4 regions of the Photobacterium sp. HL06 genome follow, and region 1 is predicted to be linked to each of the others. Evidence: predicted binding sites of a transcription regulator. Region 1 holds the regulator's gene; each other region holds the start of a gene.
What was found. The regulator PurR, encoded in region 1, represses purine synthesis genes. The targets are predictions, from matches to a motif close to TNANGNAAACGTTTNCNTNA.
Positions count from the first base shown of each region.

Region 2: a site for PurR is predicted at 977-996, ahead of AC51G0_RS11335 (phosphoribosylaminoimidazolesuccinocarboxamide synthase). Genes of this name have one in related genera too.
Region 3: a site for PurR is predicted at 1,537-1,556, ahead of glyA (serine hydroxymethyltransferase). Genes of this name have one in related genera too.
Region 4: a site for PurR is predicted at 1,794-1,813, ahead of metK (methionine adenosyltransferase). Genes of this name have one in related genera too.

Region 1 is NZ_CM183914.1:1,675,504-1,678,697, forward strand. It holds gene AC51G0_RS07960 (TfoX/Sxy family DNA transformation protein) at 1-298, opposite strand, end outside; cyclic di-GMP riboswitch class I at 426-530, opposite strand; gene purR (HTH-type transcriptional repressor PurR) at 726-1,733, opposite strand; gene AC51G0_RS07970 (heme ABC transporter ATP-binding protein) at 2,145-2,972, opposite strand; gene AC51G0_RS07975 (FecCD family ABC transporter permease) at 2,969-3,194, opposite strand, start outside.
Region 2 is NZ_CM183914.1:2,460,396-2,463,589, forward strand. It holds gene AC51G0_RS11330 (ATP-dependent helicase) at 1-851, opposite strand, end outside; gene AC51G0_RS11335 (phosphoribosylaminoimidazolesuccinocarboxamide synthase) at 1,127-2,230, shown strand; gene AC51G0_RS11340 (methyl-accepting chemotaxis protein) at 2,512-3,194, shown strand, end outside.
Region 3 is NZ_CM183914.1:3,310,772-3,313,965, forward strand. It holds gene glyA (serine hydroxymethyltransferase) at 154-1,404, opposite strand; gene AC51G0_RS15010 (YitT family protein) at 1,859-2,470, shown strand; gene glnB (nitrogen regulatory protein P-II) at 2,644-2,982, opposite strand; gene AC51G0_RS15020 (hypothetical protein) at 3,103-3,194, opposite strand, start outside.
Region 4 is NZ_CM183914.1:514,762-517,955, reverse strand. It holds gene tkt (transketolase) at 1-1,597, opposite strand, end outside; gene metK (methionine adenosyltransferase) at 1,997-3,151, shown strand.

The DNA of each region.
Region 1 (3,194 bases):
AGGAACGCTTAGCTTGGCAAAGAATTTTATCGGGTTCACTCCACCATTCTTCTGGAATAGCGTAGTGCTTAGTTACAACAGGAAAGCCGCGCTTTTTATACACATAAGGTGTAAGCCCTGCTTTTTTAAATTCTTTTTCATTTTCGGCATTTGCACGAAGGTGTAACTTGTCATTTACCACGAGTGCAAACATAGTTTCACCCGCGAAAATGCCAAAGCCACCAAACATTGAGCGAGACTTTACATTCTCGAAACAACTGAATAATCGTAATGATTCTTTAAGTACTGGTTTGTCCATGCTTCTTCTCGGTGAAATATTTCTTGGGTCACCTAACAACAGAGCGAGGATTTCAGATTAGCAAATTTCACAAAAAAGTTATGTCAGGATAATGTCAGGATTCATGACATGACTTTTTGCTAGATCCATCGGCGACCCCGCTACCATAAGAGACTTAGTTGTTGAAAAACTAACCACTTTTAGGCCGGAAGCTTTGCGTCCCACCCTTTCGGGAGGTTTGCCTTGTTCGTGACTTAATAAGCATATCCCATATAATATTTTTGAACTTGCTCCCACTTTTAAAAGTGTGATATTGCTTCAATAAATATGTCTATGTTTTTAGTGGCAAAAAATATATTTGCCTCAAAATCAATGCATCACAACCGTCATTTAAGACATAAAAAAACCGATAAGTAATATCGGTTTCTATGGGTTGCGACTTGGTTGATTAGGCGTTCAAGTCTTTGACTGACTTGCGAACAACCAGTTCTGGTGCCATCTCAAAAATACGGCGTTCATGTTCTTTATCTTTGACTCGTTCCATCAGGATCTCAATCGCCGTTTTGCCCAGGCGGCGCTTAGGCTGGTGAATCGTCGTCAGGGGCGGAGAGAAGTACGGTGCCAAGTCGATGTTGTCATAGCCAATAATTGAAATATCATCAGGAACGCGTATGCCTGCCTGCTCGAAAGTACTGATCAGCGCCATTGCCATAATATCGTTAAAGCAGAAAATTGCTGTCGGGCGCTCTTTCATTTCAATGAACTTATTGGCGGCGATAACCGCTGACTCACACTCGAAATCACCTTCAAGCAGCCAGTCTTCATTGACACTAAGCTGCGCTTCACCCATCGCTTTATAAAAGCCCTTCAGACGTTCTTGGCAGGTCGATTTGTCTGAGTGGCCTGACAGGCAACCAATTTTAGTGTGGCCGTGTTCGATAAAGTACTTGGTTGCAACGTAGCCGCCGAGCTCTGCATTATCCTGAATTTTATCCGTATGCGGGCTTTCCGGGCCCCAGTCCATGATCACCATTGGTAAGTCTTTCTTGCGCTCAAGGAGTTCAAGCAGCTTCTCGTCCAAGTCAGAACACATTACCAATAGGCCATCTACACGCTTTTCAGCGAGCATGCGTAGATAGTCACGTTGCTTATCTAGGTTACCTTCAGTATTGCATAGGATCAGGGTGTAGCCTTGGCCATAGCAATGCTCTTCAACCCCATGGACCACTTCGGCAAAGAATGGATTGGTAGACTTGGTTACCAGCATGCCGATGGTGCGGGTTGTGTTACATTTTAGGCTTCGCGCAACAGCACTTGGCGCGTAATTTAGTTCATCTACGGCCGCTAATACTTTTTTCTGTGTTGCTTCTGCAACAAAGCGTGTTTTGTTGATCACGTGAGAAACTGTTGTGGTTGATACACCAGCCATACGTGCAACATCTTTAATCGTTGCCATACTTATTCTTCTAATAATTTAAGATCAGAGGTCAGAGCCGACCATTTCATAATCACTTGTAATTGAAAGTACCAAACAGAGTAATTATCTGACTGTATCCAGATAATTGTTCTGTTTGGTACAGCGTACAAAAACGCCAAAAAGCCGCTTCAGTCACGAGCGGCCTTGTTCTCTCGTCTTTCCCGACGTTGCATTGTGTAATCGCTTGCGTTCACATTCTACTGAGTGTAGCGCACAGTGCAACGTTTCTGTATCCCAACCCTGTAATTCTTGATAGATATCAACAAACTCACCGCAATTTTACAACAATTTAGTGCATATGACGTGCAATCTGGTTCGATGATTTTGCTTTCTGGCAAGTAAAAAACCTCAGCTTTTGGGCTGAGGCTGTCCTGCTAAAATAGGATTAACTTATACTGCTTTTGATAACTCTGCAGACGAGATCGCAGGCATCACAACAGGATAGTTATCGGTTGGGTGCTCGCCGATGTGTACGGGCCAGCCATAGACTCGGCTGATCGTGTCTTTCTGTAATGCTTGTCGGGGGGGACCATCAGCCTGGATCTTACCTTCATTGATAATAACAAGGCGATCAGCATATTGAGCCGCTAGGTTCAGATCATGGATCACTACGATCACGGCAGCCCCCGATTGCGCAAGGCCTCGGGCGACTTGCAGAGTTCTATGCTGGTGGGCGAGATCGAGCGCCGAGGTCGGTTCGTCGAGCATCAGCATACACTGCTTGCCTGCCTGGCTTAACTGGGTAAGCACCCGTGCATAGTGCACCCGTTGCTTTTCACCGCCGGATAGGGAAGGGTAGAGCCGATTTTTGAGCGACAGCACATCAACAAGCTTCATTTTCTCAGTGGCGATTGTTTTGGTTTGCACATTGGGTATTTGCAGTGGCAGGCTACCGAGCTCTACCACTTCTTGTGCGGTAAAAGCAAAACTCAAATTGCTGTGCTGTGGCAATACACCTAAGTGCTTGGCAAGCTTTGCCTGCTTGAATTCATTACGTGCTTTACCGAAGAAGGACACTTCGCCGCCTGCATCGATTTCCCCACACAGTACCTTGAGCAACGTACTCTTACCGGCACCATTGGGGCCCAGAAGGGCGGTTAGTTCGCCGCTGGCAATGGTTAAGTTGAAGTTGCTCAGCAGTGTTTTTCCACCCAACGTCAGGTGCAGCCCTTTGGCTTCGATAGCAGCAGGCTTGTTCTTTTCTGTTGCAGTGTTCATGACATTCTTCCCTTTTGGTTTATAAGTAGGAAGATAAAGAATGGTGCGCCGAGAATAGCTGTGATGATCCCGACGGGTAATTCTGCCGGGGCGGCGACAACACGAGCCAGCATATCGGCGATGAGTAGGATTAACGCGCCAAGTAGTGCCGACAATGGCAGCAATGTTTTGTGATTCGGCCCGGTAAGCATTCTTCCTAGATGGGGAATAATTAGGCCGATA
Region 2 (3,194 bases), 780 kb from region 1:
GTACGCGACAAGGTATAAGTGCTGGCAGGTGCAAAATCATTATCAAAATCAAGCATAAACTGTGGTGCACTACCGCGCCATTTATAGATACATTGGTCAACATCACCCACAGCCAACAGTTGGGTTTGCGGCCCCAGTAGCTGCTTGAGCAAGCGATACTGGGCAGTATTAATATCCTGAAACTCATCGACGACCACGAGTTTGCAGTGCTGATGGTAATGCTGCCGAATTGTGTCTGAGCCTTCCAGCATTTTTACCGACTCCACAAGCCAGTCGTCGAAGAACAACACCTTGTGCTCTTTGCGCAAGGTTTCAAACTGCTCAAACGCATCAATGATAAACAGATAGTCCTGGCTGACTTCCGACATCTGGAAGACTTCTCGCGGCGGCAACATATAGGCCTTTACCAGACCAATAAAACTCAGCAGCAACTCAATGGTCTTGGGATCCTTGATCATCTGCTGACGCTGATAGCTTTTCTCCTGCCCGGCAACCGCTCTCAGTACGGTTTTTACCAGGGATTTATCGCTCTCCCCGCTTTGATAATCAACTCGAAAACCTGTTTCCCTGAGAAATCCCGTTTGATTGAGCAACTTCAGGCAGAAACTATGAAAGGTATGAACCGGTACATTTTGCTCAATTCCCGTCGCCTGCAGCTTTTGCTGAAAATCACTGCGAATATCACGGTTGAACATCATCACCAACATTTCTTGGGCAGGTATATGGGCTAGTTTTTTTTCGATCAAGCCTACCAAGGTGGTGGTTTTACCTGTACCTGCGCCTGCTATACAGAGTGCATTACCTGTCTGATGGTTGATAAATGCTGTCTGCTCGGGTGTATAGCGCGTCATAGTGAGAGTTAACCTAGTCAAGCTGGAAAGGTAGGGATTTTGCCATAACTGGCCCCTCTTCGCTTAGCAAAATATCCAACAAGGTTCTGGATCGATGCTCAACTGACCAAATGGGCCAAATCAAATTGCGCAAACGTTTGCTTTATTTGCTGAAAGCTGTAATCGGTTCTGCTATTATCTGCCTCAGTTACAGACTAGGCCTGTGTTTTAAAGCCAAATAAGGCGTAGTCTGCATGGTTTTATCTTTGTCTCGACTTTTGAAATAGGAATTCACCATGAGCCTTGCTGATCAAGTTCTCGCTGTAAATGATGACCTCCCGATCCGTACCGACAAACCCGTTCACAGCGGCAAGGTACGTTCTGTGTACTGGTTGACTGAAGCCGACAGCCGCCGTCTGATCAAAGAAAAAGGCTATAACGTTAAACCTGATGCCCCGCTGGCCATTATGGTGATCAGTGATCGTATCTCTGCTTTCGACTGCATCTGGCATGGCGAAGGCGGTATGAAAGGGGTTCCAGGTAAAGGGGCTGCGCTCAATGCGATTTCTAACCACTGGTTTAAGCTATTCCGGGAAAACGGGCTGGCAGATAGCCACATCCTTGATATCCCCCACCCCTTTGTATGGATTGTGCAAAAAGCCAAACCGGTCAAAATCGAGGCGATTTGTCGCCAATACATTACTGGCTCAATGTGGCGTGCCTATGCCAATGGCGAGCGTGAATTCTGTGGTATTGACGTCGCCGAAGGCCTGGACAAAGATCAGAAGCTGCCCGAGCTATTGATCACCCCATCTACCAAAGGGATCCTGGAAGGTATTCCGGGTGTTCCGGCTGTCGATGATGTCAACATCACCCGCAAGAACATCGAAGATAACTATCAAGCTTTTAATTTCAGCTCTCCAGACGATATCGCGCGCTATGAAACGCTATTGAAAGAAGGGTTTGGTGTGATCAGCGAAGCACTCGCCAAGCTAGATCAAATTTTTGTCGATACCAAATTTGAATTTGGCTATGTGACCGATGCAGAAGGTAATGAAAAGCTGATCTATATGGATGAAGTTGGTACACCGGATTCATCACGTATCTGGGAAGGTGCAGCTTACCGTGAAGGTAAGATTGTCGAGAACTCTAAAGAAGACTTCCGTCAGCTACTACTCAACCACTTCCCTGACCCTGATATTTTGCTCAACAAAGACCGTATGGAAGAGCGTTCGGCACTGGCCCGTGACAATGCCCTACCTCAAGAGGTACTGATGCAGGTATCCAGAATCTATACCGGTATTGCTGAAAAAATTACAGGCAAGAAAATTACCCTAAGTGAGAACCCTAAAGCTGAGATCATTGATATTCTTCGTGATGAATATAATTTAATTGTCTAGCAAAATAATACTGTATAAATAGGCGGCATCATTGCTGCCTTTTTTCTATCAGCTTAATTTACCTATCTTGAAATTAAATCTTAATATTTAACTAAGTTCATATATTAATATCTAAGAATTATCCACTTTCTATCTGCTGACATGCACTTATTTGGTATATGGCAAAAAAATGCATTCTCTGATCACATATTTGCACAGCAGCTATTAACAATTTCATTACGCAGCCGACACAATGGTTATCATACCTATAAATACACGTGTGCTCGTTGAGGTCTCATCATATGAAGTTCAGCCATAAAGTTGTCGCCACATCATCCGCCATATTGCTGGCAGCATTAGCTTTGCTTTCTGCCAACCAATATTTCAATACCAAATCCCAAATCCAGTCTTTGGTAATGCAAAGCATCGATGAAATCGTATCGGGCATGAGTAATACCGTAAATGCCGAGATCAGCAGTCGTAAGGCCCTTGCCAGCTATGCCACCAGCCTGATAGAGCAAGACTTATCACTAGAAAATATCCAGACTGTCATTACCCAACCTATTATTAAGAATTCATTTTTGCTGACAGGCCTAGGGTTCGAAAAAGATGGAAGCTTTACCAGTAATGACCCAAGCTGGGATCCTGGTGCTAGTTGGAACCCGCGTGTACGTCCTTGGTACAAAGATGCAAAACAAGCCAGAGAGCTAATTATCACCGCGCCATACGCTGATTCAGCAACTCAGGAAATCCTAGTATCTATTGCTACTCCACTGTTTGAGCGGGGTGAATTTACCGGTGCTATATTCTTTGACGTTAGCCTTGGCGGCCTAGCCGAGCTCGTTAACCAGGTTTCACTGTTTGATGCTGGCTACCTGTTCATTGTCTCTGGTGATGGTACCGTCATTGCGCACCCGGAAGAAAAACATAACGGTAAACCGATGTCAGACTTCCTTGGTAACCAACCACTATCCAAAGACGTCGT
Region 3 (3,194 bases), 1.6 Mb from region 1:
CTGGTTCCTGGTTCCTGGTTCCTGGTTCCTGGTTCCTGGTTCCTGGTTCCTGGTTCCTGGAAGATAGTTTCTAGTTTCTAGTTTCTAGTTTCTAGTTTCTAGTTTCTAGTTTCTAGTTTCTAGTTTCTAGTAGCGAAGCGTATCCAAACTCGATTATGCGTAAACCGGTAGACGCTTACAGATCTCTAGTACTTTAGCCTTAGTTTCTTCAATCACTTCCGGCTTGTCGGTGTTGTCCAGCACATCACAGATCCAGCCAGCAAGCTGCTTGGCATCTTCAACCGTGAAGCCACGGCGGGTGATCGCAGGCGTACCTAAACGGATACCAGAGGTAACAAATGGGCTGCGAGGATCATTTGGCACACTGTTCTTGTTCACAGTGATATTCGCCGCACCCAGTGCCGCATCAGCTTCTTTACCCGTGATGCCCTTGTCGATCAGGTCAACCAGGAACAGGTGGTTTTCAGTACCACCAGAAACGATCTTGTATCCGCGCTCCAGGAACTCTGCAACCATAGCTTTGGCATTTTCAACCACACGTGCCTGGTATGCTTTGAACTCAGGCTCCATCGCTTCCTTGAAGGCTACCGCTTTCGCTGCGATAACATGCATCAGAGGACCGCCCTGACCGCCAGGGAATACTGCTGAGTTCAGTTTCTTGTACAGCTCTTCGCCTTCGCTTGACAGGATTAGACCACCACGTGGGCCTGCCAGTGTTTTGTGCGTCGTTGTGGTCACAACATGGGCGTGAGGTACTGGGTTCGGGTAAACGCCAGCGGCAATCAGGCCAGCGACGTGTGCCATATCAACAAAGAAGTACGCGCCAACTTTATCGGCAATCTCACGCATGCGTTTCCAGTCAACAACCTGAGAATAAGCAGAAAAACCACCGATGATCATCTTCGGCTTGTGCTCTAGCGCCAGTGCTTCCATCTCTTCGTAGTCGATCTGGCCGCTTTCATCAATGCCATATGGAATGATGTTGTAAAGCTTACCAGAGAAGTTTACCGGGGAACCGTGAGTCAAGTGGCCGCCGTGTGCCAGGCTCATGCCCAGTACTGTATCACCGGCATTCAGTAGTGCCATGTAGACCGCGTTATTGGCTTGAGAGCCTGAGTGCGGCTGAACGTTCGCATATTCGGCACCAAAAAGTTGGCAAGCACGATCAATCGCCATCTGCTCAGCTTTATCGACATACTCACAACCGCCGTAGTAGCGCTTGCCTGGATAGCCTTCGGCATACTTGTTCGTCAGCTGAGAACCTTGTGCTTCCATTACACGCGGGCTGGTGTAGTTTTCAGAGGCAATTAACTCGATGTGCTCTTCCTGACGCGCAGTTTCTTCCTGAATGGCTGCAAAAAGTTCTGCGTCATAATCGGCAATATTCATGTCGCGTTTTAGCATCTGTATCTCCTGACTCAGATTGTTCTCATACTAATTCACAGAAGCACCTGAAATATTCAGATCCTTGTGTGAATTGGTGGTAAACACAAATTTTCGGTAAACAATAAAAAATCGTGAAGCTAGGCCCTGCCTAGACGCAAACGTTTTCGTTATACCAGCATCTAACGCGGTATTTTACAGAATTTGATCTAAATCAGATAGTCCCCAGAGAACTTTTTATTGTTATTTCTGCATGTTTATTTTCGATGGTAGCATGAATTGTTTTCATCTTGACAAACTAATCACCACTTAGCTTTAAGTCAGCCTATCCATATTACAAGGGAATTTGGAAATTATTATTTTACGAAACCGTAAAATAATGATTACAGCTGTGTTTTTACTCTTTATGGCGACAATTTTATTTTCAGGGAGGGGCCCATTATCATTGCGCGCTTCAGATATAAGGAGTGTACTTTTGAGCGGTTATCATCATTCATTGAAAGAAAATATCATTGCTATCCTTACCGGTACGTTTATCGTTTCCCAGGGTGTTTTCTTTCTCCAGCAAGCTGACTTACTGACGGGCGGTACAACCGGACTTGCCCTGCTGCTGAGCCAGTTTGTCGATCTTTCTTTTGGCCAGTTGTATTTTCTACTCAATACCCCATTCTACCTTATGGCCTGGTTTAGAATGGGCAAGACTTTTGCCATTACCAGTATTATTTCTGGCGGCTTAGTCTCAATGATCACCGATAACCTTCATCATGTACTTGAAATCAGCCGCCTTGAGCCACTTTACTGTGCCGTCATTGGTGGCCTCCTGATGGGGCTGGGCATGCTGATTTTATTCCGCCACCAGACTAGCCTCGGCGGCTTCAATGTATTGGTCTTGTATCTACAGGAAAAGTTTGGCCTGTCGGCGGGCAAGCTGCAAATGGGGATTGATATCTGTATCCTGACCGCGTCATTCTTCCTGGTAAGCCCAACCATATTGGTGCTATCAGTACTCGGTGCAATCGTGTTGAATTTGGTACTGGCAATGAACCACAAGCCGGGGCGTTACACCAGCCAGGCTGTTGCTAGCTAGAAGCGGGAAGCGTCACAGATTGTAGAAACTAAAAAGCGAGAGCCAAACAACTCTCGCTTTTTGTTTTTGGGTCCAAGGGCCATAGGGCCATAGGGCCGCTCTTCCCCGCCTCCCGAAGCGAAGCGCACTCTGAGCGCAGCGTAACTCGCTTCCCCTACACAAAGTGTAGGCTGTTAAATCGCGTCTTCGTCTTCCTCGCCGGTACGGATACGGACTACACGCTCAACATCGAACATGAAGATCTTACCGTCACCGATCTTGCCGGTCTGCGCTGTTTCAATAATGGTATCAATGCATTGCTCAGCAACTTCATCAGCCACGACAATTTCCAGCTTCACTTTCGGCAGGAAATCCACCATGTATTCTGCGCCACGATATAGTTCAGTGTGGCCTTTCTGACGGCCGAATCCTTTCACTTCCGATACCGTCATACCTGTGATGCCGACTTCCGCCAGAGCTTCACGAACATCATCAAGCTTGAATGGCTTAATAACGGCTTCAATTTTTTTCATCTTTCATCATCCTTTGCTGAGCAGAGGTCGCTGGTGCACAAACCGACACCAACTGCCTGATTAATATTGAGGGTATTATCACAGATCTGAGGTAGTAAGCTCAATGCGTAGTTATAGCATTCAGTACTTTTCAGTTTGCAATATGACATTGGAGTCCATCATCCTGAGCAGTAGAAATACCGCATAGATCAGTACACTGCTATTAATAGCAA
Region 4 (3,194 bases), 1.2 Mb from region 1:
GTGCTTCGCTACGCGCTTGCTGAGCTAAGTTCTGGCGAGAGAAGATTAGCGATGTCGGGCCGTCTTTACGCTCGATCGCGAATTTCCAAGCCACTGCTGATTCAACCTGGTCACATGGGCGCCATGTGCTCATGTTTGGTGTCAGACGTAGTGAAGCGATTTGCTCTACTGGCTGGTGGGTAGGACCATCTTCGCCCAGGCCGATTGAGTCGTGGGTATAGACCTGGATGTTCTGCACTTTCATCAGTGCCGCCATACGCATTGCGTTACGTGCGTATTCCATGAACATTAGGAATGTCGCGCCGTAAGGAACAAAACCACCATGAAGGGCGATACCGTTCATGATCGCCGTCATACCGAATTCACGTACACCGTAATGGATGTAGTTACCCGCGAAGTCTTCAGCGGTTAGCGACTTAGAACCAGACCACATGGTCAGGTTAGAAGGCGCAAGGTCAGCAGAGCCGCCCATGATCTCAGGAAGCATTGCACCAAACGCTTCTAGGGCGTTTTGTGATGCTTTACGTGATGCGATGTTGGCAGGGTTTGCTTGAAGATCAGCAATGATTGCGTTTGCTTTCTCTTCCCACTGTGCAGGCAGTTCGCCATTTACACGACGCTTGAATTCTGCCGCAAGTTCTGGGTAAGCCGCTGCGTATGCTGCGAATTTCTCATCCCATGCAGATTCTTTTGCTACACCCGCTTCTTTTGCATCCCACTCCGCCGCGATATCCGCAGGGATGTCGAAAGGACCGTGTTCCCAGCCAAGTGCAGCCTTAGTTGCAGCAATCTCTTCAGCACCCAATGGCGCACCGTGACAGTCATGCGTACCCGCTTTGTTTGGAGAGCCAAAGCCGATAACAGTCTTAGTACAAATCAGGGTTGGTTTGCCTGTTTCTGCTTTTGCCGCTTCGATTGCTGCGTTGATAGCGTCAGCATCGTGGCCATCAACAGCAGGAATAACATGCCAGCCGTATGATTCAAAACGCTTAGGCGTATCGTCAGAGAACCAGCCTTCAACTTCACCGTCGATAGAAATACCGTTGTCATCCCAGAACGCAATTAGCTTGCCCAGGCCCAATGTGCCAGCCAGTGAACAAGCTTCGTGAGAGATACCTTCCATCAGACAGCCGTCGCCCATAAACACATAAGTGTTGTGGTCAACGATGTCGTGGCCTTCACGGTTGAACTGGGCAGCAAGCGCTTTTTCAGCCATCGCCATGCCCACACCGTTAGTGATGCCCTGGCCTAGTGGACCGGTTGTTGTTTCCACGCCCGGCGCATAGCCATACTCTGGGTGGCCCGGTGTTTTTGAATGTAGCTGACGGAAATTCTTCAGATCGTCAATAGACAGGTCATAACCTGTAAGGTGAAGCAGAGAATAAATAAGCATTGAACCGTGGCCGTTAGACAGGATAAAACGGTCGCGATCAGCCCACTGCGGGTTTTGTGGGTTGTGGTTCATGTGGCCACGCCACAGCACTTCAGCGATATCTGCCATCCCCATAGGTGCACCAGGGTGGCCAGAGTTAGCTTGTTGAACACCGTCCATGCTCAGGGCACGGATTGCATTGGCAAGTTCTTTACGTGAAGACATGTCTGCTCCAGAAATTCGTAGACTGTTGTATTGTGGTTATTTACCAATCTATAAGTACGGTAAATTAACCAGGAATCGGCGGGCGGGTATTGTCGCAAAGTCTGGCCCCGGACTGCAAACGTTTTCCTGAAGAAAATGAGTCCTATTTCAATAAGCTGGCCAATCGAAAACGTCACAAATCGATGTTAACACCCTGAAAGGTAAACGATTGCTTTTGCGGTTCATCTATCACCTTATAATTCACGGTGTTGATTTTAAACCTGTTGCGGGTATTATAGACGTCTAGACGGAGGTAGCTCTATACATTCAAACGTATATCCATATGCGTTTTGTTTATGTAAACCTTTATCTCAGAGCTCCTTGTTATTAACCTATATCCATATAAGAGTGAGTGTACGCATGTCAAAGCACCTGTTTACTTCTGAGTCAGTATCAGAAGGTCATCCAGATAAAATTGCCGATCAGATTTCTGACGCAGTCTTGGATGCGATCCTGGAACAAGACCCAAAAGCACGTGTTGCGTGTGAGACTTACGTAAAAACCGGTATGGTGATGGTAGGCGGTGAAATCACCACTTCTGCCTGGGTTGATATCGAAGAAATTACCCGTCAAACCGTACGTGAAATCGGCTATGTGCACTCAGACATGGGCTTTGATGCCAACTCTTGTGCCGTACTGAGCGCAATCGGCAAGCAGTCTCCGGACATCAACCAGGGTGTTGACCGTGAAGATCCTCGCGAGCTAGGTGCCGGCGATCAGGGCATCATGTTTGGTTACGCAACCAACGAAACTGACGTTTTGATGCCAGCACCAGTCACTTACGCTCACCGCCTAGTTGAGCGCCAAGCTAAGATCCGTAAAAACGGCACCCTACCTTGGCTACGTCCTGATGCGAAAAGCCAGGTAACTTTCGCTTACGATCAAGGTAAAATTGTCGGTATCGATGCGGTTGTTCTTTCTACTCAGCACTGTGACACCATCGAGCTTCCAGTACTGCAGGAAGCCGTGATGGAAGAAATCATCAAGCCGGTACTTCCTGCTGAGTGGTTGAACAAAGAAACTAAATTCTTTATTAACCCAACTGGCCGTTTCGTGATCGGTGGCCCAATGGGTGACTGTGGCCTGACTGGTCGTAAAATCATCGTTGATACCTACGGCGGCGCAGCGCGTCACGGCGGTGGTGCATTCTCTGGTAAAGATCCATCAAAGGTTGACCGCTCTGCGGCTTACGCAGCGCGTTATGTTGCTAAGAACATCGTCGCAGCTGGCCTTGCTGAGCGTTGTGAAATCCAGCTTTCTTACGCAATCGGTGTTGCGGATCCAACGTCTATCATGGTTGAAACATTCGGCACTGAAAAAGTTTCCCACGACATCATTGTTGATGCTGTTCGTCAGAACTTCGACCTACGCCCATACGGCCTGATCGAAATGCTTGATTTGCTACAGCCTATCTACCAGAAAACTGCAGCCTACGGCCACTTCGGTCGTGAAGAATTCCCTTGGGAAGCAACAGACAAAGCAGAAATGCTACGCGATTTCGCTAACATCAAGTAAGCGACAACGTACTGATTTGAAAAAAGGAAGCTTCGGCTTCCTT